Regions from separate parts of the Zhenhengia sp. genome, predicted to be linked through region 1. Evidence: riboswitches for the same ligand, from Rfam matches in the RefSeq annotation. Region 1 holds a riboswitch; each other region holds the start of a gene.
The links. A riboswitch is a leader RNA that binds a small molecule or an ion and turns the genes downstream of it on or off. The one in region 1 is predicted to bind cobalamin.
Positions count from the first base shown of each region.

Region 2: another riboswitch for cobalamin. It lies ahead of ACLTBU_RS09635 (prenyltransferase/squalene oxidase repeat-containing protein); the one in region 1 lies ahead of ACLTBU_RS12475 (sirohydrochlorin cobaltochelatase).
Region 3: another riboswitch for cobalamin. It lies ahead of ACLTBU_RS09655 (ABC transporter substrate-binding protein); the one in region 1 lies ahead of ACLTBU_RS12475 (sirohydrochlorin cobaltochelatase).

Region 1 is NZ_JBKVCH010000011.1:81,608-88,835, reverse strand. It holds gene ACLTBU_RS12495 (helix-turn-helix domain-containing protein) at 1-757, shown strand, start outside; gene ACLTBU_RS12490 (hypothetical protein) at 887-2,848, opposite strand; gene ACLTBU_RS12485 (GNAT family N-acetyltransferase) at 2,874-3,362, opposite strand; gene ACLTBU_RS12480 (hypothetical protein) at 3,491-3,844, shown strand; cobalamin riboswitch at 3,911-4,100, shown strand; gene ACLTBU_RS12475 (sirohydrochlorin cobaltochelatase) at 4,237-5,019, shown strand; gene ACLTBU_RS12470 (energy-coupling factor ABC transporter permease) at 5,047-5,787, shown strand; gene ACLTBU_RS12465 (energy-coupling factor ABC transporter substrate-binding protein) at 5,790-6,077, shown strand; gene cbiQ (cobalt ECF transporter T component CbiQ) at 6,081-6,863, shown strand; gene ACLTBU_RS12455 (ATP-binding cassette domain-containing protein) at 6,868-7,228, shown strand, end outside.
Region 2 is NZ_JBKVCH010000007.1:119,874-127,101, forward strand. It holds gene ACLTBU_RS09610 (DUF3793 family protein) at 1-89, shown strand, start outside; gene ACLTBU_RS09615 (sugar phosphate isomerase/epimerase family protein) at 238-999, shown strand; gene ACLTBU_RS09620 (energy-coupling factor transporter transmembrane component T) at 1,046-1,936, shown strand; gene ACLTBU_RS09625 (ABC transporter ATP-binding protein) at 1,951-3,558, shown strand; gene ACLTBU_RS09630 (ECF transporter S component) at 3,537-4,268, shown strand; cobalamin riboswitch at 4,323-4,522, shown strand; gene ACLTBU_RS09635 (prenyltransferase/squalene oxidase repeat-containing protein) at 4,622-5,743, shown strand; gene ACLTBU_RS09640 (DUF4430 domain-containing protein) at 5,746-6,393, shown strand; gene ACLTBU_RS09645 (hypothetical protein) at 6,709-7,228, shown strand, end outside.
Region 3 is NZ_JBKVCH010000007.1:129,992-137,219, forward strand. It holds gene ACLTBU_RS09650 (S-layer homology domain-containing protein) at 1-2,765, shown strand, start outside; cobalamin riboswitch at 2,895-3,074, shown strand; gene ACLTBU_RS09655 (ABC transporter substrate-binding protein) at 3,203-4,276, shown strand; gene ACLTBU_RS09660 (FecCD family ABC transporter permease) at 4,260-5,270, shown strand; gene ACLTBU_RS09665 (ABC transporter ATP-binding protein) at 5,257-6,024, shown strand; gene ACLTBU_RS09670 (glycoside hydrolase family 35 protein) at 6,207-7,228, opposite strand, start outside.

The DNA.
Region 1 (7,228 bases):
CCCTTTAGAAGAACATGTACACCCTGAGGCTATCGAACTAAGTTACTTTACTAAAGGTGAGCAGGTGTACACCATAGAAGATATAAGTTATACCATTAATAGTGGTGAAATGTTTATTACCCTTCCTAATGAATATCATAGCTCTGGAAGTCATCCTAAAGATAAATCACATTTTTATTATTTAATTATTAGCACACAGCTGCTCCAAAGCCTTTTATTTAGCGAAGAAGAAAGTCAGCAACTTTTAAAGAGTCTACTAACTATTTCTAAAAGAGTTTTTAAGGTAAGCCCTAGACTTACTGAACTTTTCGAATCCCTTTTAGAATGTGGACAAGATCCTAAACCTTTTCATAAAACACGTATTCGTAATCTCCTTTCTGAACTACTTATGACAGTCATTGAGGATGAAAAAAGCCAGCTTCCTCCTCCTGAAAATCCTATGGAAGAGGTTCTGACCTATATCAAGGCTCATATTTACGACGAACTCCCTCTAACGCACCTAGCTCATATGACTCACCTCTCTGAAGGCCGCTTTAAAACGAATTTTAGACTCTACACAGGACTTCCCCCTCGCGAGTATATTTTGAGACAAAAAATAAAATGTGCCAAACGACTTCTTAAAGAAGAAAGTCTTAGTATCACCCAAATTAGCTATCAATTAGGTTTTTCCTCTAGTCAGTACTTTTCTACTGTCTTTAAAAGGTTTACAACCCTATCTCCTATTGACTACCGTAATCAGAAGCTTCATAACCTATAAACTACTAAAATCTAATATAAGAGGCTGTGAAATAATAAATTCTTCATTATTCCACAGCCTCTTATATTTTTTAAAAAATAATTCATCCTCTCATTCAAACGTCTAATTATAGAAATATTTACCAAAATCTTAGTTGCTATATGCTTTGGCAAGTTGTAATTCTATATGTGTTTTCACTTCTTTTAAAGACCTATAGCCTTTATCGATTTTCTTTATACATTTCATTTGGCATACTGACTGGTCTAGATGGGTAAGGCTAAAGACTTCCCCCTCACTTCTTTGTGCTAATTCTTCCATAAGTTTTGGATAGTCTTTCATATACCTTCTTCTATTTTCTTCGTTAATCTCTATAATAACGCCTTCTTCTATAAATTCCACCCTATAAATAGGCACTTTCTTATAAAACTGGTCTTTGTGTGCTTCATAATACTGCCCGATAGCGTCTTCTGATAAAACACCACTTCTAATAATTGTCTTATAATGCTTTAATTGTTTTTGGTAATCTGTGTAGGCTTTAGCCGTTTCAGGCGTGTAAGTAGAAAGTCCATATTCAATAGCTCCCAATGTAGGTCTATCTTTTATAGGCTGATTATAAAAATCTTCCTCTATGAATCTACTTGTAGCTGGTAGCATATGCTGCTTGATTGCCTTGCCTTTATAAAGAGTAGGTGAATCAGCTTGTAAACTATATCCTTGTAAGGTATCAAGTGTAGGTCCTTCTGCTAGATTACCTGTCTGGCCTACCCCTGCTGATATAAATAATGGATCCTCTACTATTGAATGAGCATCTTCTGGTATATTGCTAAAGCCATAATACAAGTTGGTATCATAGGTTACATCTTCTTCATGCCAATCTAATAACTGCGCTTTTCCTTCTTTATAAAAAATATTATTCCAACATACCATAGGTCCATGGTCATTGGAGAAAATCTTTGTATCTAAGTGTTCTCCTATGTAAAATGTATTGTTATAAATATAGGCAGGTTCTTTATTGGAAGTCATAAATAAACAGCGTCTATCATTTTGGCTAATATTATACCTCACCACTGAATCAATGGTATTGTCTTGGCATACAAGCATAAAGCCACCTTCATTGTCATGGCTATAATTGTACTGATAAGTGGTTCCCCATGAGAAGTCACAGTCATAAGCCTGTCCATCTCCATTAAGATAGGTTCCAAAAGCTTCATTATACTGGAATAAAGCTCTATAGCACTGCCATGGCCATATAGCTGCATTATACATAAGATTAGGATCTGACTGTGTTCCAATACTTGCTTCTTGAGATACATTGTGCTCAATAAGTGGTTCATAACAATATTGAGGAACAATAGCATCCCCACCTGAACGCTCTACATAGTTATTTCTAATGAGTACTTCTTCATGCATATATTGCTTCAATTCTTCTGGTGTGTGATGACTTAAATTACTACTTAGTCCTAGGCACCTTGTAGAGCCTACAGATATTCCTGTTCTGGCTACATCTTTAACATAGCAATTTTGAACGCGTACGTCTTTAAACTTAATAGGCCTATCCTGATCTGTAGCAAAAATATTATAGTAGATACCTCCGTTATGTCCATCTTTAGTCGTTGCATCACCATTTACATCATGTACATAGAGATGATTAAGATAAAGGTGCTCCAAAGCATTTCCGTCTGCTTGATCAAAATCATCATCTCCGCTTACCATAACGCCAGTTCGCCCCGCTAAAGGCTCTTCTCCCTTGTTAGTGATTTCTAAATGATTCACTTCCCAAAAGCTTACATTATGAAGCCATAGAGTATAAAGGACCTTACCCGCTCCTTTTATCAGTGGTCTTACCTGCGGCACACCTACCTGTAATTTACCCCCTTCATAAGTATAGTTATCTATTACAATAGGTGCCCCTACTTGTCCACTACCTCGCACCTTCAGTCCACCGCACCATGTGCCATGTGCTTCAAATAAAATTTTATCTCCCGGCTTAAAGGATTGTGCATTGATAGGTTCTAATGTCTGCCACGGCCTATCTACACTTGTACCCTGATTGTTGTCACTTCCCTTGTGACTATCTACATAGTAAATTGTACCCTGTACCTTCTTCTCCATTTTTCCCTCTCCCTAAATCTATTCTTTAATTTGCAATTCTTCTTTCCATAATCACTACATCATGCCATTTGCCGTTATCCATCTGTCCGAATCTTTCTCTGTAACCTACTTCTCTAAAGCCGCATTTCTTATGTAAGGCTATACTTGCTTCATTTTCTCTAATAATCAGAGATTCAAGTGTCCAAAATCCTTCTTTCTCGGATTCCATAATAAGTTTTTCAAGTAAAGCAGAAGCTATGCCCTTACCTTTGTAGTCCTTATGAATATAAATACTAAGTTCTACTACTCCTCTATAGACATAGCGCTCAAAGGATTGGCTTATAGCTACAAATCCCACTACTTTATCTTCTTCCTTGGCTACAAATCTGCAGCTTTGAATATGTCCTTCATCCCACACTTTATAAGTAGGGACTTCTGTTTGGAAAGTAGAGATTTTTGTATCAATACCTTGCTTATAAATATCTGCTACACCTAACCAATCTGTCTCTTTCATTTCTGTTATATGATACGTCACGAACATGTACTCCTTTTATTTGTATGCTAAAATATTTTTAATATTTGATTCATTATAGAGTTTTATAGTCACCTAGTCAATATGCTATAATAGGATTATCTAAACTAATTAAGATAGGAGCTACTCATATGAAAAAAGCTTTTCTTATTGCCTCTATCAGCCTCTTTTCTCTCTTTACTTTAGTTGGCTGTGGCAAATCCCTTTCTGACCGTGAAATCTCTAGACTTTATAATACTGACAATGGTCCTCGCTACGTTGTTGTTATTGAAGTAAAACAGTCTCACTTAAGCCTTGATATTAATGACCATATTAAAGATTCTATGAATAAAGTGGAGATTGCTATCCCTGTTGATAAACAATTCTACGATGATGTAGAAAAAGGGGATAAATTAAATGATGATTTTAGACTTGGTTCTCTTATGACTTCTGGAAGCGTTGGAACTTGGGACATTAAAATTAAGGATAAAATGATTCTCGAATAATTAGGACTAGTTTTTCAACATTTTTTTCGCTATACTGGACATATTCAATCGAATAACATCATATATTTAAGCAAAGACATTTTAGGCGCTACTTTAGCTTAATAGGGAAACGTGTGATACACTGCAGCCCCCGCTACTGTAGACGAGGACTTCTTATTCGTAAGGCTTACCTTAACCACTGTACTTTTTGTATGGGAAGGTGAATAAGAGGGATGATACGTCAGCCAGGAGACCTACCTAAAATGAGAATTACCCTTTCGGTGGGAAAGGAGGTAATATGTATTTTGTGCTTTTTTTGTTATGCACAAATATACATAAGCTCTCCTTCGGGGGAGCTTTTTTTATTGCCTTCCTTCTTGCGATTTAAAACTCAACAAAGAAGGAGACTGATTATGTCAAAAAAAGCTTTACTTGTTGTGAGCTTCGGCACGAGCTATGAAGACACACGAAAAAAAACAATCGAACCTTGCGAAAATCTACTCCATAAAACCTTTAAAGATTATGATTTCTTTAGGGCCTACACCTCACAAATGATTATTCGCAAGCTTGCTTCTAGGGACGGTTTATATATTGATAATGCTTCCCAGGCCCTACAGAAAATCTATGAAGCTGGTTATGATGAGGTGCTGATTCAATCTCTACATATTATTTGTGGAGAAGAGTATGACAAACTTAAAAGGCAGATTGAACCTTTTAAGGCGAAGTTTAAAAAACTCCATTTTGGTAGACCTCTTTTAACGACTATTGATGATTACAAAGCCGCTGTTTCTGCTACTTTAAACAGCTTGCCTAAACTTAAAGAACATGAAGGTGTAGTCTTTATGGGGCATGGTACTTACCATGAGTCCTTTTCCGCCTACTGCGCTCTGGAATATATGTTCCATCATTTAGGCGCGCCTATTTATGTAGGCACTGTGGAAGGCTATCCTACACTTGATGAAGTACTTTATAAACTTCAAAAAGACAGTATAACTCAGGTTTACCTCGCACCTTTTATGCTTGTGGCAGGTGACCATGCCATCAACGATATGGCTGGAGACGAAGAAGATTCTTGGAAGATTATCCTATCACAACATGGAATTCAGTCTAAAATCTTGTTACAAGGCCTTGGTGAAGATAAAGAAATTCAAAAACTCTTTGTAAATCATGCCTTAGACTGCGTCAATTCATTTTAAAATTTATCATAAAAGGGAGATGTAATCATGAAAAGAAAGTTACCAATTTTTGGAGTATTTTGCTTTGTAGCAGGATTAGTCACTATGAATACACAGGCTATGCATATTATGGAAGGTTTCCTTCCTGTAGGCTGGAGTATTGGCTGGGGAATTTTATGCCTACCATTTTTCATAGCAGGTATTATTTCTATGAAAAAAACACTTCAAGAAGACTCTAAAACTAAACTCGTGCTTGCTATGGCTGGTGCCTTTGCCTTTGTACTGTCAGCACTAAAAGTTCCTTCTGTAACAGGAAGCTGTTCCCACGCTACAGGTGTAGGCCTCGGTGCTATTCTGTTTGGACCTACTGTAATGGTAGTTATTGGTGGTATTGTCTTATTGTTTCAAGCGCTACTTTTGGCCCATGGTGGTATTACTACATTAGGCGCTAATGTATTTTCTATGGCAATCGTAGGCCCTTTTGCAGCTTATTTTATCTATAAATTACTTCGTAAAACTAAAATGCCTGAGTGGTTTGCTATCTTTTTAGCTGCTATGTTAGGAGATCTTCTTACATATGTTATGACATCTATTCAGCTCGCCCTCGCCTTTCCAGCCCAAACTGGCGGCTTTATGGAATCACTTCTTAAGTTCCTCGGAATTTTTGCTATGACTCAAATACCACTAGCTATCAGCGAAGGCCTTTTAACTGTTGTTGTAATTAATGCTCTAAAAAAATATAGCCAAGAAGGTCTTATCAGTTTAGGCAGACTTTCAAAGGAGGATTAATGATGTCTGAGAAAAAAATGAATATCTTACTTATTGTACTTGTTGTAATTATTAGCTTTTCTCCTTTATTTCTTGTAAAAAACGCGGAGTTTGGCGGAGCCGATGGTGAGGCTGAAACAGCTATCACGCAAATCGCTACAGACTATGAACCTTGGTTCGAACCACTTATCGAACCTGCTAGCGGTGAAATTGAAAGCTTACTCTTTGCCCTTCAGGCAGCCTTTGGTGCAAGTATCCTAGCTTACGGATTTGGTTATCTTAAAGGGCACAGCAAAGCCAAAGAAGATTAAGCGATGAAAGATATTGATAAATATGCCTATATGTCCACCTTAAGGCCTCTTGATCCTACTCAGAAAGTTCTTCTCACTTTTCTACTCCTTATAACCTGCCTTTGTTCAAGCTCTATTATAATGTTTTGCTTTGTCATTGCCTTAATGAGTTGGATTACCATTTATAAGGGGCATATCGTCATGAGTTTATACCTTAAACTTATGACGATCCCCCTTACCTTTTTACTACTAAGTATCCTTACTTTATTATTTGAGTTTTCCAGTGATGCCTCTGTTTACTTAGTATCACTTCCTATAGGCAACTTTTATGTGGGCATTACAAGTTCTGGCTTACAAACAGTGTTCATACTGTTTTTTAAGGTATTTGCAAGTGTAAGCTGCCTATACTTTTTATGCTTATCTACTCCTATGACAGATATTCTAAGGGTATTTGAAAAAGTTAAATGTCCAACCTTTCTTATTGAAATGATGAGCCTAATTTATCGCTTTATCTTTGTTCTTATTGATACAGCTTTTACAATGCACACTGCGCAGGCTTCAAGACTTGGTTATAAAAGCTTTCGATTGGGTATTAAGTCACTTGGCATGCTTCTAAGCACTATTCTTATCCGCACGCTTAAGATAAATAATCACCTCTATACTGCTCTTGAATGCCGAGGGTATACAGGCTCTTTAAAAGTCCTTAATGAAGATGCTTATAAAAAGATTAACTATCTTTATTTTGTTATACTTGAAGCCATCCTCCTAGGACTTATTGCATTTGAAAATTTCTTACTTGGGAGGTAGCACTATGTCAGCAAACATTATTATGGAGACTAAACAACTTTGCTTCAACTATCCTGATGGTACCCCTGCTTTAAAGGACCTATCTATACAAATACAAAAAGGAAAAACAACTGGTATCCTTGGTGGAAATGGCGCAGGCAAATCTACCTTATTCCTTAATCTAAACGGCATCTTAAAGCCTACTTCGGGTCAAGTTTATCATAAAAATTTACCTATTTCCTACTCCTCTAAGTCTCTTAACCAGCTTAGACAGTCTGTAGGTATCGTATTCCAAGATCCTGACACCCAACTTTTCTCAGCCAGTGTGTACCAAGATGTCTCCTTCGGGGTAGTCAACCTAGGTATTCCTGAAAGCGAGGCACATC
Region 2 (7,228 bases), on a different contig from region 1:
CTTTTCAAAAATACAAAAAATGTACAATGATATATCGTAAAAAATTAAAAGAAGGTCGTAGTATTGAAAAGCTTGTTGTGCAGCTCTAAGATGAGTAAAGACATAGATTTCAGAAGAAGATAAATCCTATTAAAAGCGCTTGATGGAGGAAAACTATACCTCTATCAAGTGCTTTTTGCATAAAGTGGTTAAGCGTTCTATACTTTATTAAAGAGAGAAACACATTGGAGGAGAAAGATGATCTATATATCAGATTTATTAGAAGAAAGTCAAATGATAGAAATACTGGAGCAATATGATGTAGGAATAGAAATCATACATTTTAGTATTTCAGATGTACTCGATAATGCCCAGACAGAACTTAAAAAATATGAAAAGCGTCTAGGAAGATTTCTAAAAGAGAGGGAACTCTCTCTGCATGGCCCTTTCTTTGACTTATCGCCAGCCAGTTTTGATTCACAAATTAAGAGGGTAACGATGGAGCGTTTTGAAACGGCCTATGAAATAGCCAAGCAGTTGGGGGCAAAGAGAATTGTGTACCATACAGGTTTTATTCCGATTACTTATTATATAGAGGGCTGGCTAGGCAATTCCATTGCATTTTGGAAAGCATTTATGAGCGATAAAGATGAAAGTATCAAAGTCCATCTTGAAAATGTTTATGAGGAAGCATACTGGCCTATGGCAAAAGTCATTGATGAAGTAGGGCATAAGGCCTTTACAGCATGTTTAGATGTAGGCCATGTGAATGCTTATTCTTCTAAGTCTATAGATGAATGGGTAAATGGTTTAGGTAGCCGCATCGGGCATGTCCATATTCATAATAATGATGGAAATAAAGATTTGCATCATGCAGTGCATAAGGGGACTCTTAATATGCAAACCACTTTAGAGCATATTAGACAGGTAGCGCCAAAGTCTACAGGAACCTTAGAGATAGCAGATAAAAATCAGCTTATAGACTCCTTAAACTGGATGAAGGAAAGGCATAACTTTTAGTTTTGGCTAATAGGATAGAAAACAAAGGAGAAAAAAGGAGGTTCATATGGTAGATTGTTTTGAAAAGTATCATCCTGTGGTCAACTTCGTATACTTTTTTGCTGTCATTATTTTTGCGATGTTTTTCTTACATCCTGTTTACATGGCTTTATCACTAAGTGGGGCCTGCATTTATTCTATTATGCTAAATAGGAAAAAGGCGCTGAAGTTTAAGCTAGTTTATATGCTACCGAGTATGTTAGTTCTAGATTGCGTGAATCCCCTCTTTAATCATGAGGGTATGACCATTTTGTTTTATCTTAAAGACGGCAATCCTTTTACGCTAGAAAGCATCATCTATGGCATTGTATCGGCTACTATGATTATTAACGTCATTATTTGGTTTTCCTGTCATAACCAGATTATGTCTTCGGACAAAATCATGTACCTATTTGGTAAGGTCATTCCAGCTTCTTCGTTGATTTTTTCCATGGTTCTACGCTTTGTACCCTTGTATAAAGCAAGGATTAAAACGATTTCCAATGCGCAAAAGTGTATAGGGAATGATGTGTCCCAGGGGAATGTCCTAAGGCGTGCAAGAAATGGTCTTAAAATCCTATCCATTATGGTGACCTGGTCTTTAGAAAGCAGTATTGAAACAGCAGATAGTATGAAGGCAAGAGGATATGGGCTTAAAGGTCGTACAGCTTTTTCAATTTACAAGATGACTTTGAAGGATAAAGTGGTAATAGGTCTATTGGCTATCCTTATAGCGCTTGTCGCTATGGGTGCTTGTAGTGGACTGATCTATGTGAATTATTTTCCACGTATTCAGTTTACACCTGTTACAGTTTGGAGCAACTTCGTTTTTATCAGTTATTTTTTGTTATGCTATATGCCTATTTTCCTAAATATTTATGATGAAATCATGTGGCGAATAAGCAAGCAAAGTGTTTAGTAAGGAGGGGAGAGATGGCTTTATTCGAACTAAAGGATTTTAGTTTTAAATATCCATTTGGAGAAGATTATGCCTTAAAACGTATAAATCTAACGATAGAAAAGGGGGAATTTATAACCATTTGTGGGGATTCTGGAAGTGGTAAGACTACCTTGATGCGGCAACTTAAACCTGTTTTAGCACCTCATGGGGAGAAAGAGGGGGAAATTCTGTATGAGGAGCGGGATATAAATAGACTAGATTTAAGAGAGCAGGCTTCTAAAATAGGTTATGTCCTTCAAAATCCAGATAATCAAATTGTGACGGATAAAGTGTGGCATGAATTAGCTTTTGGCCTGGAGAGTTTGGGGTACGATGCGGCAGAAATTCGGTTAAAAGTGGGAGAGATGGCTAGTTTCTTTGGTATACAGCACTGGTTTCATAAGAAGGTGATAGAACTTTCAGGTGGGCAGAAGCAGCTTCTGAATTTAGCCTCTATTATGGCGATGCAGCCAGAAGTGATTATTCTGGATGAACCCACTTCACAACTTGACCCAGTAGGGGCTATAAACTTTTTAGATACCATTAAGAAAATTAATAGAGACTTAGGTATTACCATCTTAATAGCAGAGCACAGATTAGAAGAAATCTTGCCTATGAGTGATCGTATATTTGTTATAGATGGCGGTAAGCTGCTGATAGATGCTACGCCAACGCAAGCTGGTAGGTTGTTAAAAGAGATGAATCATCCTATGTTTTATGCCATGCCATCGTCTATGCAAATTGTAAGTCATATGGTGCAAGATGAATATCCTCTTACCATTAGAGAGGGAAGACAGAGTATAGAGCGCTATTTTAAAAATAAAGAAATCAGGGTGCCAAGGCTTGAAAAAAGTCATAAGCCTGCATCTGATAAGAAAGCTATAGAATTTAAACACGTTTACTTTAAGTATGAAAAAGAAGGGCCAGATATTATTAGTGATCTTTCCTTCTCTGTAAACGAAGGAGAGTTTTATGGTCTACTAGGCGGCAATGGAACAGGTAAGACCACTACTTTAAATTTAGTAGGAGGTATGCTAAAACCTCATCATGGTAAGATCAATCTAGCTAAAAAACGTATTGTCACTTTACCTCAAAATCCACAGGCACTTTTTGTCAAGAAGACTGTATTAGAAGACCTTAGGGATATAGCAAAGGATAAAGATGCTATTGATAGGGTAACAAAGCTTACCCATATGGCGTATCTTTTAAAGGCACATCCTTATGATTTAAGCGGTGGTGAGCAGCAAAGGTTAGCTTTAGCCAAGATTCTTTTGTTAGAACCACAGATTTTACTTTTAGATGAGCCTACTAAAGGGATGGATGCTTATTTTAAAAGGCAACTCGCACAGATTTTAAGAGAACTTACAAGTAAAGGGGTCACTATTTTAATGGTATCCCATGACATTGAGTTCTGTGCCCAGTATGTAGATCGGTGCGGTATGTTCTTTAACGGCGATTTAATTAGCGAGGCGCCAAGTAATATCTTTTTTAGCAGAAATAGCTTTTATACCACAAGTAGTAATCGTATGTCTAGGTTTGTATTTGAAAATGGCGTAACAATAAAGGATGTTATCACATTATGGGAAAAGAACAAGGCGTAAAACGCTTATCTAAAAGAACGCTGGTTGAAGCTTTTTTTATTTTACTGATTATTCCCCTGACTATTTTTTGGGGACTTACAGTGCTAGATGACAGAAAGTATTACTTTATAAGCATGCTTATTATTTTTTATACGATGCTCCCTTTTTTTATGGTGTTTGAGGGGCGTAAGCCTAAGGCAAGAGAGCTTATGGTTATTGCTGTTTTAGTTGCTATTGCAGTGGCAGGCAGATGGGCATTTTTTATGTTGCCTCAGTTTAAGCCTGTTGTAGCTATTGTGATTATTGCAGGCGTATGTCTTGGAGCAGAGTCAGGTTTTCTAGTAGGTGCTATGTCGGGATTTGTGTCTAACTTTTTATTTGGGCAGGGCCCTTGGACGCCATGGCAAATGTTTTCTTTTGGTATTATTGGTTTTTTAGCAGGGATTTTGTTTAAAAAAGGACTGCTTAAGAAGAACGGTTGGATTTATCTCTATCTATGTGTATTTGGTGGACTGTCAACCTTACTTATTTATGGACCTCTTATGAATACACAATCTATGCTTGCCGCAACAGGTCAGTTTACATTAGAACTTCTTATAATCTATTGTTTATCAGGGCTTCCTTTTGACCTTATTCATGCATTCGCTACAGTTTTTTTCTTGCTTATTTTGTCAAAGCCTATGATTGAGAAAATAGAACGTGTCAAAATCAAATATGGATTAATAGAATAATTTTTCAAATTAAGACATCATAAACTTGTCTACTTAATATACTGTTATAGAATTCAATCATATAAGTTATTTGGTCAGCTATAGGTAATGTCCTGTTAGCTGATAATAGGGAAGCTGGTGAGAATCCAGCACAACTTCCATTACTGTATGTGATTACAAGGCTTTCATAACCATTGAAGACTTAGGTCTTTGAGAAGGGAAAGCTGAGGCTAAATCATAAAGTCAGGAGACCTGCCAAGTAATTTTAAACTTATGCCTCTGGGACAGGGAGGAATATAAGAAAAGCGCGCGCTATACTCCTGTCCATAGATAGGAGTTTTTTTATGCGCATGATATGAAAGAAGGGTTAATGAATGAGAGGGGATAACAAAATCATTGCATGGGTTATTGTGGTCATACTTACTTTAAATGTATGTTTACCTATTTATGCAACACCAGTGGTGACACCAAGTGGGCAGAATCTTTCTTCTACTACTCAAACGCAGTTAAGAAGTATTGAAAGTGAAGTTAAAGATGCACTTGATCATACAACCAGCTATATATTGAATAAAGTCAAAAAGCCAACAGTAGGCTCTATTGGAGGCGAGTGGGCAGTTTTAGGCCTTGCACGTAGAGGGGTAGATGTCCCTAAGACATACTACGAAGATTATTACAAATGTGTAGTAGAAAAAATTAAGCAAGAAGAAGCAAAAGCAACAAGAAAATGGGGACTAAAAGTGACAGAAACCCAGAGACTTGCTATTGCACTTACAGCTATAGGAAAGGACCCTATGCATGTAGCAGGCATAGATTTAATAGAATACTCTTGGAATAAAGAAAAGAAAATGTCTGATCTACCTAAGGCACATCAAGGTTTAGGAGATAGACAAGGTTTAAATGAATTGGTATTTGGTCTTATAACCATAGATTTAAAGCAGTCTACAAGGCCTAAAGATGCAACGATTTCTCGTAATAGTATTATAGAAAAGATCTTAAAAGATTATAGAACAAAAGATGGAGGGTTTAGTTTAAGTAAAAATGGAGCAAAGGCGGATATGGATATGACAGCTATGACACTCCAAGCCTTAGCACCTTATTATAATCAGAAAAATTATGAATATGTAACAAAAGCAGTAGATAAAGCGCTTAAGCTTTTATCTCAGAAGCAAAGTAAAAGTGGTGGCTTTATAAGTGAGTATGGGCTTGTTTTAGGAGAAGGTATAGAGACATCAGAAAGTACAGCTCAAGTCATTGTAGCACTTTGCTCACTAGGTCTTGATCCTCAAAAAGATGCACGGTTTATAAAAAATGGTAAGAGTCCTATAGATGCTTTAATGGAGTATTATGTGAGTGGAGGCGGATTTAGGCATTTACGTGATGGAAAAATAGATCAAATGGCTACAGAGCAGGCTTACTATGCATTAGTAGCCTATGAGCGATTATTAAAAGGTCAAACTTCCTTATATGATATGACAGATATAAAGGTGTATAAGTAGAGATGAAACAAAAAATTAAAGTTTTGTTAGCTGTTTTAATGTGCCTCATCATAACATGGTTTCTAGGAAGCAAGGTATCTCATCAGAAGGTTTATACGCCGGGGCAAGTAGAATATAGCAGTCAATCTGAAACAGAACAGGTAGAAGAAGTAGAACGAGACAAGTATTTGACAGATCCTGTACCAGAAAATAAACCTAAGCCCGTTGAACCAGAAGCTATCACTATCAATAAGGAAAAATCTTTTAAAGTAAAGCTTTCTATTACCTGTGAAACCATATTAAATAATATAGATTTATTAGAAACTGCTAAATGGCAATTAGTACCGGAAGATGGTATTATCTTTCATCTACAAGAAGTTACAGCTTATGAGGGAGAAAGTGTATTTGATGTACTCTTAAGAGAAGTTACAAATGCTAAGATTCATATGGAGTTTGAGTTTACCCCTATGTATAACAGTGCTTATATAGAAGGCATTCATAATCTTTATGAGTTTGACGTGGGGGAGCTCTCAGGCTGGATGTATAAGGTTAATGGATGGTTTCCTAATTATGGGTGTTCCAGATACCAGGTTAAGGAAGGAGATGTAATCGATTGGGTATATACTTGTGATTTAGGAAGAGATATAGGCAATGTATATCTAGAAAAATGAATAAGTATTAAAACGATTTTAAAAGCGTAAGCGTGGAATGGGGTGAGAGTCCCCGCGATCGGGTCACTGTGATGCCGTAGCAAGCGGATAAGTCAGATACACACTAAAATCGTTTTACCAAATTGTTTCCCGGTTTAGACAATGGTGTAAGTAGAGGAGTAAGTGCGTCTATTTTCATGGGGAAAATAGGCGCTTTTTTGTTTGGGTAAATGTTTGAAATATAAAAATGATGTTTATCAATCTTAAGAAAGGAGTTTAAAAAAGTCATAGGTAGACATTATTTATTAATTTGTTTTAAGAAAGGGAGATAGCGAGATGAAAAAAAGTATTAAAAAATCAATAAGTAGATTTCTAACAATGCTTATGGCAGTTATGATGCTTAGTATAAGTGTTAGAGCAAGGCCAATGCCAAGTGACTTGAGGGTAGCAGAACAAGCAATGACTCAAATTAGGGCGACTGTAAGAATTGCTAATGAAACAGATCTACCAACATATCCTGTTGTAGAGCCAGTAGTACTCGATAAAGAGCACTTTAAAACTTTATTTCCAGTAGCGGATGGAGCAGTTCATCAATATCAAGATATTCCAACAGTTATGGATGCACTTTACCAATATTTATTGGATCAGGGGATACCTCTTGAAGAAGGGATTAAAATAGGTTGGGATATAGCAAGTAAAGTTAATGGTGCTTATATAAATGAATTTATTGGGACAGGAACAGAAGTAGTAGATGCGTATTACTCCTCTGTTAAAGGGCAATCTTATTGGAAGGGTTACTCATGGGGATTATATGTGAATGGAACGAAGACGGAGTTATATGCAAGTAATCTAATAT
Region 3 (7,228 bases), on a different contig from region 1:
ATATTTCACGACAAGGCTATTGGGGTGTTTTTAGACTAGCAAGTGCAGGTGTTGATTTGACAGATTATAAAGTTTATGATGTGACTACTCATAAGAATGGTGATTTCGGCACTTATCAAGCAACAGATTATGCAGCTATTATTTTACAATTGGTGATTATGGGAGAAAATCCTTATAACTATAAAGGCATTAATTATGTAGAAAAGTTGCAGGCTTTAGAAAAAATAGGAGGTGTTTACGGACCTTATGCTAACAATATTTGGGCGTTGTATGCACTAGATGCAGCAGGTGCTACGTATAATGAGGCGCTCATTAATATTGTAAAAGATCAAGCTGCTGATGATACTTTTGATTTAGATATGAGAGGTTGGGCACTTATTGGTATTCAAAATCATAAAGATGTTGTTGGTCAAGCAGAAATGCAAGAGATTATTGATTCCTTCAAAGATCGGCAGGTACAAGAAGGGGAATACCGTAGTACCTTTGACCATATACAATACCAAAACCAAAATATTAATACCCATTCTTGTGTGGTAGCAGGGCTAGTGGCAGCTGGAGAAGATGTAACAAGTGAGAAATGGAGCATAGCAGGGCAAAATCCACTCGATATTATTAAAAAAGCCCAGTTAGACGATGGAAGATTTATAACAATACCTAATATGGATTTTAAGGATTTTGACAAAGACGCCATTATTGCACTAGGCACTATTGTCCAAGGAACAAATGTATGGCAAAGACAATATTTAACAAGAGCGCACTTAGATGGTGTGATAGAACAAGCAAAGCTGATTTTGGAGGGAGATGTAACTAGTTGTCCTAAAGAACAAGTAGAGGCTTTAAGGTGGACTTATAATGAAGCTATGAGGGTACCTGAAGGAAAGATTAAAGGGTATGGTGAGCATTACTTTAGACTCAAAGAACTTATAGAGAAAATGACTTCTCATAAACTTCCTTACTTTACAGATTGTGCACTTTATACAGCTGAGAGCTTTAAAGTCTTTGAAAATGAGGCAATGGCTCTTACTATTGTAACGCATAATGCTAATGCAACAGCTCATGAGATTTATGAAAGATGTCAAGCCATTATTCTAGCACATGAACAGCTTCAAGAGGTAAGTACGCCAGGGCCAGACCCAGATCCAGATGATAAGGAAATGATTACGGTTACCTTTGAGCTGATAGGTGACTCCGTTCATGAAACAGCAGATAAACATGTAGACTTTGAGACATGGATACCAGAAAGGTCAATTACTGTACCAGAAGGTTCTGTTGTATTTGATGTTTTCCATAAAGCGCTAAGTGAGGCAGGATTAAGCTATGATGAATCACAGCCGGGGTATATTGGAGGGATTCAGTCACCAAGAGGCGAATGGCTAAGAGAATTTAGTAATGGTATTCATTCAGGATGGATGTATACAGTTAATGGAGCCCATCCACTTTATGGTTTAAGGCAGTATCCAGTTTATGAGGGAGATCATATTGTGTGGCATTATACAGATGATTATATGAAGGAAGAAGACTCAGAACATTGGGGAAGTAATACAGATGGCGGAAATGTAGTAGGGCAATCTGCAACAGTTACGCTAAGACCTGTAAAAGTCCAAGGAGGTACAGCTTACTTTACCTTTGAATTTAATCAGAAAACACAGTTTATCAATCAACTTCAAAGTAACGATAAAGAAGATAGCCTAGCACAAATTAAAGTGGAGTTACCAGATGAAGCAGTAGGTATAAGTCTAAAATTACCAAGTGAAGTTGTAGAAGCTTTAGGTCAAACACAGCATACTACGTTGCAGATTGTAACAGAGTGGGCAACCTTTACATTAGATGAAAAGGCACTTAAGCAAATGGTTAAAGAGGCAGATGAAAAGGCAATTGATTTTACGCTTAAACAATTGCATCAAAAGGATCTAAGCCAAGAAATTAAAGAACAAATAGGTGAGGGTACTATCTTGGTCTTTAACTTACAAACAGCTCAAAAAGATAGTTTAAGTTTAGGAGAAGAGAAGATAGAAGTTGCTGTGCCTTATAAGCTTAAGGATACGCAAGAACCTGAGTACTTGAAAGTATACTGGGTTACAGAAGATGAGCAGTTACAGCTTATAGAAGGTAGCCTTTATGATGAAGATACCAAGACAGTTCTATTTAGGACCAGTAAATGTGGCGAATTTATAGTCCTTTATAAAGAACCTAAGGAAGAAGGAGCACCAGTTTATCTCTTTACAGATATTGAGACAAGTTGGGCCAAAGAGTATATCGAATATCTTATGGCAAAAGGTCTGATTAAAGGAAAGACAGAAACGACTTTTGCACCAAATGATTGGATAACACGCGCTGAGTTTGTACAGATTTTAGCTCATATGAGTCAAGTTGATTTAAGCTTATATACAGAAAGCACTTTTCAAGATGTTCAAGATATAGATTGGTTTATGCCTGCTGTAGCATGGGCGAAGGTAATGGGGATTGTACAAGGAAGCGGTACTTGCTTCAACCCACAAGAGACCATTACACGTCAGGATATGGCAGTGATGCTCTATCGCTATATGAGCCAGGTACAACATTATACTTGGGACAACGCTACAAAGAGAGAGCTTTTTGCAGATGATAAGGTCATTAAAGCTTATGCAAGAGAAGCTGTTTATGCTATGAAAGCAGCTAATATTATAGATGGTAGAGAGCATGGCAACTTCGCGCCATTAGCTCAGGCAACACGTGCGGAGGTAGCAAAAATGATAGCACTTTTATTACAGAGTTTAGAAGAATAACAGCATTAAAAAAATTAAGGCTTATAAAACTTTAGAGAAAAAACTTAAAACGAGTAGCCTTGGTAAAAAGGCTACTCGTTTTAAGCATAAGAAAAGTATAAATATTGACATTAAATTAAAATAATTGTAATATGGAGAAATGTTATAGGTGCTATTTTACATAGCTTAATAGGGAAACAGTTGAGAGTACTGTACGGTCCCGCCGCTGTAAGGGGGAGAGCTTATCAGAAAGGCCACTTTTGAAAGAAGGGAAGGCGATAAGTTTGATGAACCTAAGTCAGAAGACCTGCCTATAATGAAACACCATTAACTCTACGATGGATGGAGGGTGTAATGAAAGCGCATTAAGTCTAAAAAGATTTAATGGGCTTGATTTGCACGCGTCTCCTAGAAATAGGAGATTTTTTTATGACTAAAAAACTATAGGAGTGAAGAAAATGAAGAAGTTAAGCTTAGTTTTAGCAGGGATTTTAATGTGTGCAAGTCTAGTAGGGTGTAGTCAGCCCAAAGGAAGTGTCGATGTAGAAACTCAAATTGAACAAGTACAAGAGCATGAGAACATTCAAGAGAGCAAATCTGTACAAGAAGAGCATGAAAAGGGTTATGAAAAACTTATTTTAGCTGAAACAGATACAACCGTAACTTTTGTAGATGGAGAAGGTAATGAGAAAACCCTTACTAAAAAACCAGAAAGAACGGTTGTGCTGTTAAATTCCATATTAGATTTATGGTATTTAGTAGGTGGTGAATCTGTTGCACGTGTAAGTGGTGAGTCTAATGTACCACCAGAAGCTATGAATATTACAGACTTAGGGTCTTTTAATAAAGTAAGTATTGAAGCCTTACTTGCATTAGAGCCAGATTTAGTCTTAATGCATACAACGAATAGTCAAACACAATTTGCAGATATACTTGATCAAAATGGTATTGAATGGGTAGTGATTGATGCCTCAACAAAAGCCTATAGTGCTTTCCAAAATAATGCTTATATTTTCAGTAAGATACTAGGAACAGAAGATTTATTTGAAGAGAAAGTCATGCCTGTAGTAGAAAAATGTGAAGGGATTATAGAAAGAGCCAAGGAAAATAAAGAGCATCCTTCAGTAGCAGTACTTTATTCGACAAGCAAAGAAATTAAAGTAGATACAGATGATTCCTCTATAGGTGAAATGACAAGCTTATTAGGTGTAGAGAATATTGTAAAACCTGAAGATATAGTAGTTGAAGGTGAAACAAGAGTAGCTTTTAGCTTTGAGAAATTGATTGAAGCGGACCCGGATTATATTCTTATTAGTACGATGGGAGATGTAGAAGGGGTGAAAGCAAAAATCGCAAAAGATTTAGAGAGCAATCCAGCTTGGAATGCTTTAACAGCCGTACAAAATGATGAAGTACATTACTTACCAAAAGATTTATTTGTATACAAACCAAATGCGCGCTATGATGAAGCTTTTGCTTATTTGGAAGAGATTTTTTTGAGAAAGAAGCCAAATAATGAAAACGGATTTTAGAGATACACCTAGATACAAGGGAATGGTCCTAATAGGACTTATACTATTTGTCATTGTAAGTTTATTTATAAGTATTGGATTGGGTGCTTATAAAGTAGGGCCTATGGATATTATAAAGGCTATTTTTGTAGAGAAAAGTGGTATGAACCATAATATTATTTATAACATACGCTTACCAAGAACTTTTGTAGCTGGGTTAGTAGGGGTATGCCTAGCATTAGCAGGCGCTATTTTGCAAGGGATCATGAGAAATTCACTGGCTTCTCCAAGTACTATTGGGATTACATCAGGAGCAGGACTTATGTCTGTTATTTGCTTAGTTTTATTCCCACAATATGAGTATTTAGTGACGCCAGCAGCCTTTGTTGGAGCGGTACTCACAACGGTACTTATCTTTATACTCTCTTGGAAGGATGGGATTAATCCGCTTCGTATGGTGCTGGCAGGGCTAGCCGTTTCTTCTTTATTAAATGCTTTAGTAGATCTTATTTTGATTTTTTTTCCTGATAGGGTGCACAACACCTTAGGTTTTTCTATCGGGAGCTTATCGGTTAAGGCTTGGAATGACTTTAATAGGATTTGGCCCTATGCCTTAATTGGTTTTATAGTGGCTATGATACTCTCTAAAAAGCTTAATATCTTACTATTAGGTGATGAGATAGCAGGAAGTTTAGGTGTAAATGTGGAGAGGCTACGCGTTATTCTTATTTTATTAACTTCTCTTTTGGCTGCCAGTGCAGTAAGTGTAGTGGGGCTCATTAGTTTTGTGGGCTTAATTGTACCACATATTTCTAGAATTTTGATTGGGTCTGATTATAAATATTTATTACCAGCAAGTGCCTTAACAGGAGCGGGGGTACTTATGCTTTGTGACACTATAGGAAGAGTAGTTGCTGAGCCTATGGAAATTCCAGTTGGAATTATTATGGCAATAGTTGGTGTACCATTTTTCTTATACTTATTAAGAGGAGGGATTAAGAGTGCTAGAAAGTAGAAAGCTTACTTTAGGTTATGAACAGCATATGGTAATCAAAGATCTCTCTTTTTGTATTAAGCCACACACCATTACTACTATTATTGGGCCTAATGGATGTGGTAAATCCACTTTGCTTAAGGCTTTGAGCAAGAATAAGAAAATTGCTTCAGGGGATATTTTTATAGATAACCAATCTATTCATAGCTACTCCCATAAGACACTTGCAAAAAAGTTAGCGATTCTGCCTCAGTCACCTCTTGTGCCAGATGATTTTCTCGTACGAGACCTTGTAAGTTATGGAAGAAATCCTTACCTGGATTGGATGGGGAGATTAAAGGAAGAGGATTGGCGTATTATAGATTGGGCGATTAATGAGACGGGTATTACCCATCTTCAAAATCGTAAGATGTCCACTATGTCTGGAGGAGAAAGGCAAAGTGCATGGATTGCCATGGCATTAGCACAGCAAACTGAAATCCTGCTTCTAGATGAACCAACTACTTACCTTGATATTGCACATCAACATGAAGTACTTGAGCTTATTAAGAGAATTAATGATGAAATGGGCATTACTGTGGTTATGGTTCTACATGATATTAATCAAGCCAGTCGTTATTCAGATAGGATTATAGCTATGAAAGAAGGCTGTAAAGTTATAGAAGGAAGTCCAAAAGAAGTTATAACGAAAGAGATTTTAAAAGAGGTATTTGGGATAGATGCTAATATCTATGAAGAAGTATCCTATGGCTATCCTTATTTTATTGTGAAGTAGGATGTATCGTATAAATAAACCAGCCCCCCTTATTCATTTTGTCGAATAAGGGGGGCTGGTTTATAGGTATAATTTATTGTAGACCATGTTTTATTTAAATAAGGTATTGAATTTGATCTTTTCAGATACTACAGCCTGCGCTATTAAGGTATACGCTTGATAATGTTTGGATTATTAAACATTTATCCTAAAATCGCATAATCAATGAATTCAATACTTGGCTCTTTAGCTTCATGTTGCTCAAAGATGACGATTTCATTTTCTCCTTCTTTAAGGAGTCCACTTGGTACAAAGAGTGTTTCTTGTGGACCTACGTTCCAGTAACGACCAATATTGAAGCCGTTAATGAGAACAAATCCTTTTGTAAGGTTTTCAAATTTAAGGAATGTATCATGTGCTTCATCTACTGTAAAAGTAGCTTGGTAGAAGCAAGGTTTATTTGTTTTTTCTATAGTATCTTTAAACTCAAGTTTTGAAAGGTCTTTCATATCTAAATTGTAGACATCATAGCCAAAGTGGTAACAGCCTGCAATGGTTAAGCCGCCTACAAGACCTTTATAGTCTTTAAGTTGAGGACCATAGTTAATACGCCCCATATTTTCCACTAAAATATCTAAAGTGATACCTTCACTTGGAATGTTACGAGATAACTCTTGTTTTTCGCCACGTTTATAGACAGCTACTTCTTCATCATTAATGAAAATTTGAGCACGGTCATGGATTTGTGTTAAGTGAATACCTACATCACCACGAGGGCCCTCTACATGTGTACGATAAAGGATATAACCAAAGTCTTGATCATAGTATTCCATGTTTTCTGCCATAGCAGATTCTTTTTTAGTAGTAAGATTATTTAAATTGTCGAAAAGAAGTGCTTGTTTGGTAAAGTTTACTTTGCCGTATGCTTTTTTTGTTGTATTAGCAGGAATTTCATATGGAATAGGACCAAAGTGTTTTTCCATACACTCGCGTATAGCTAAGTAAGTTTCTGTAATATCACCAGCTTCTGTTAAAAGAGCACAGTAGTCATAACTTGTTGCAGTAGCTCCATAGCCTTGTGCATTAGCATCATTGTAGAAGTTGGCACCGTTATAGAAACCAAAGTTGGTACCACCGTGGAACATGTAGAAGTTAACATGTGCATTATGAGCAAGCATATCTTCAAAGACTTGTACGACTTCATGGCTCGGTCTTGTATGGTGAG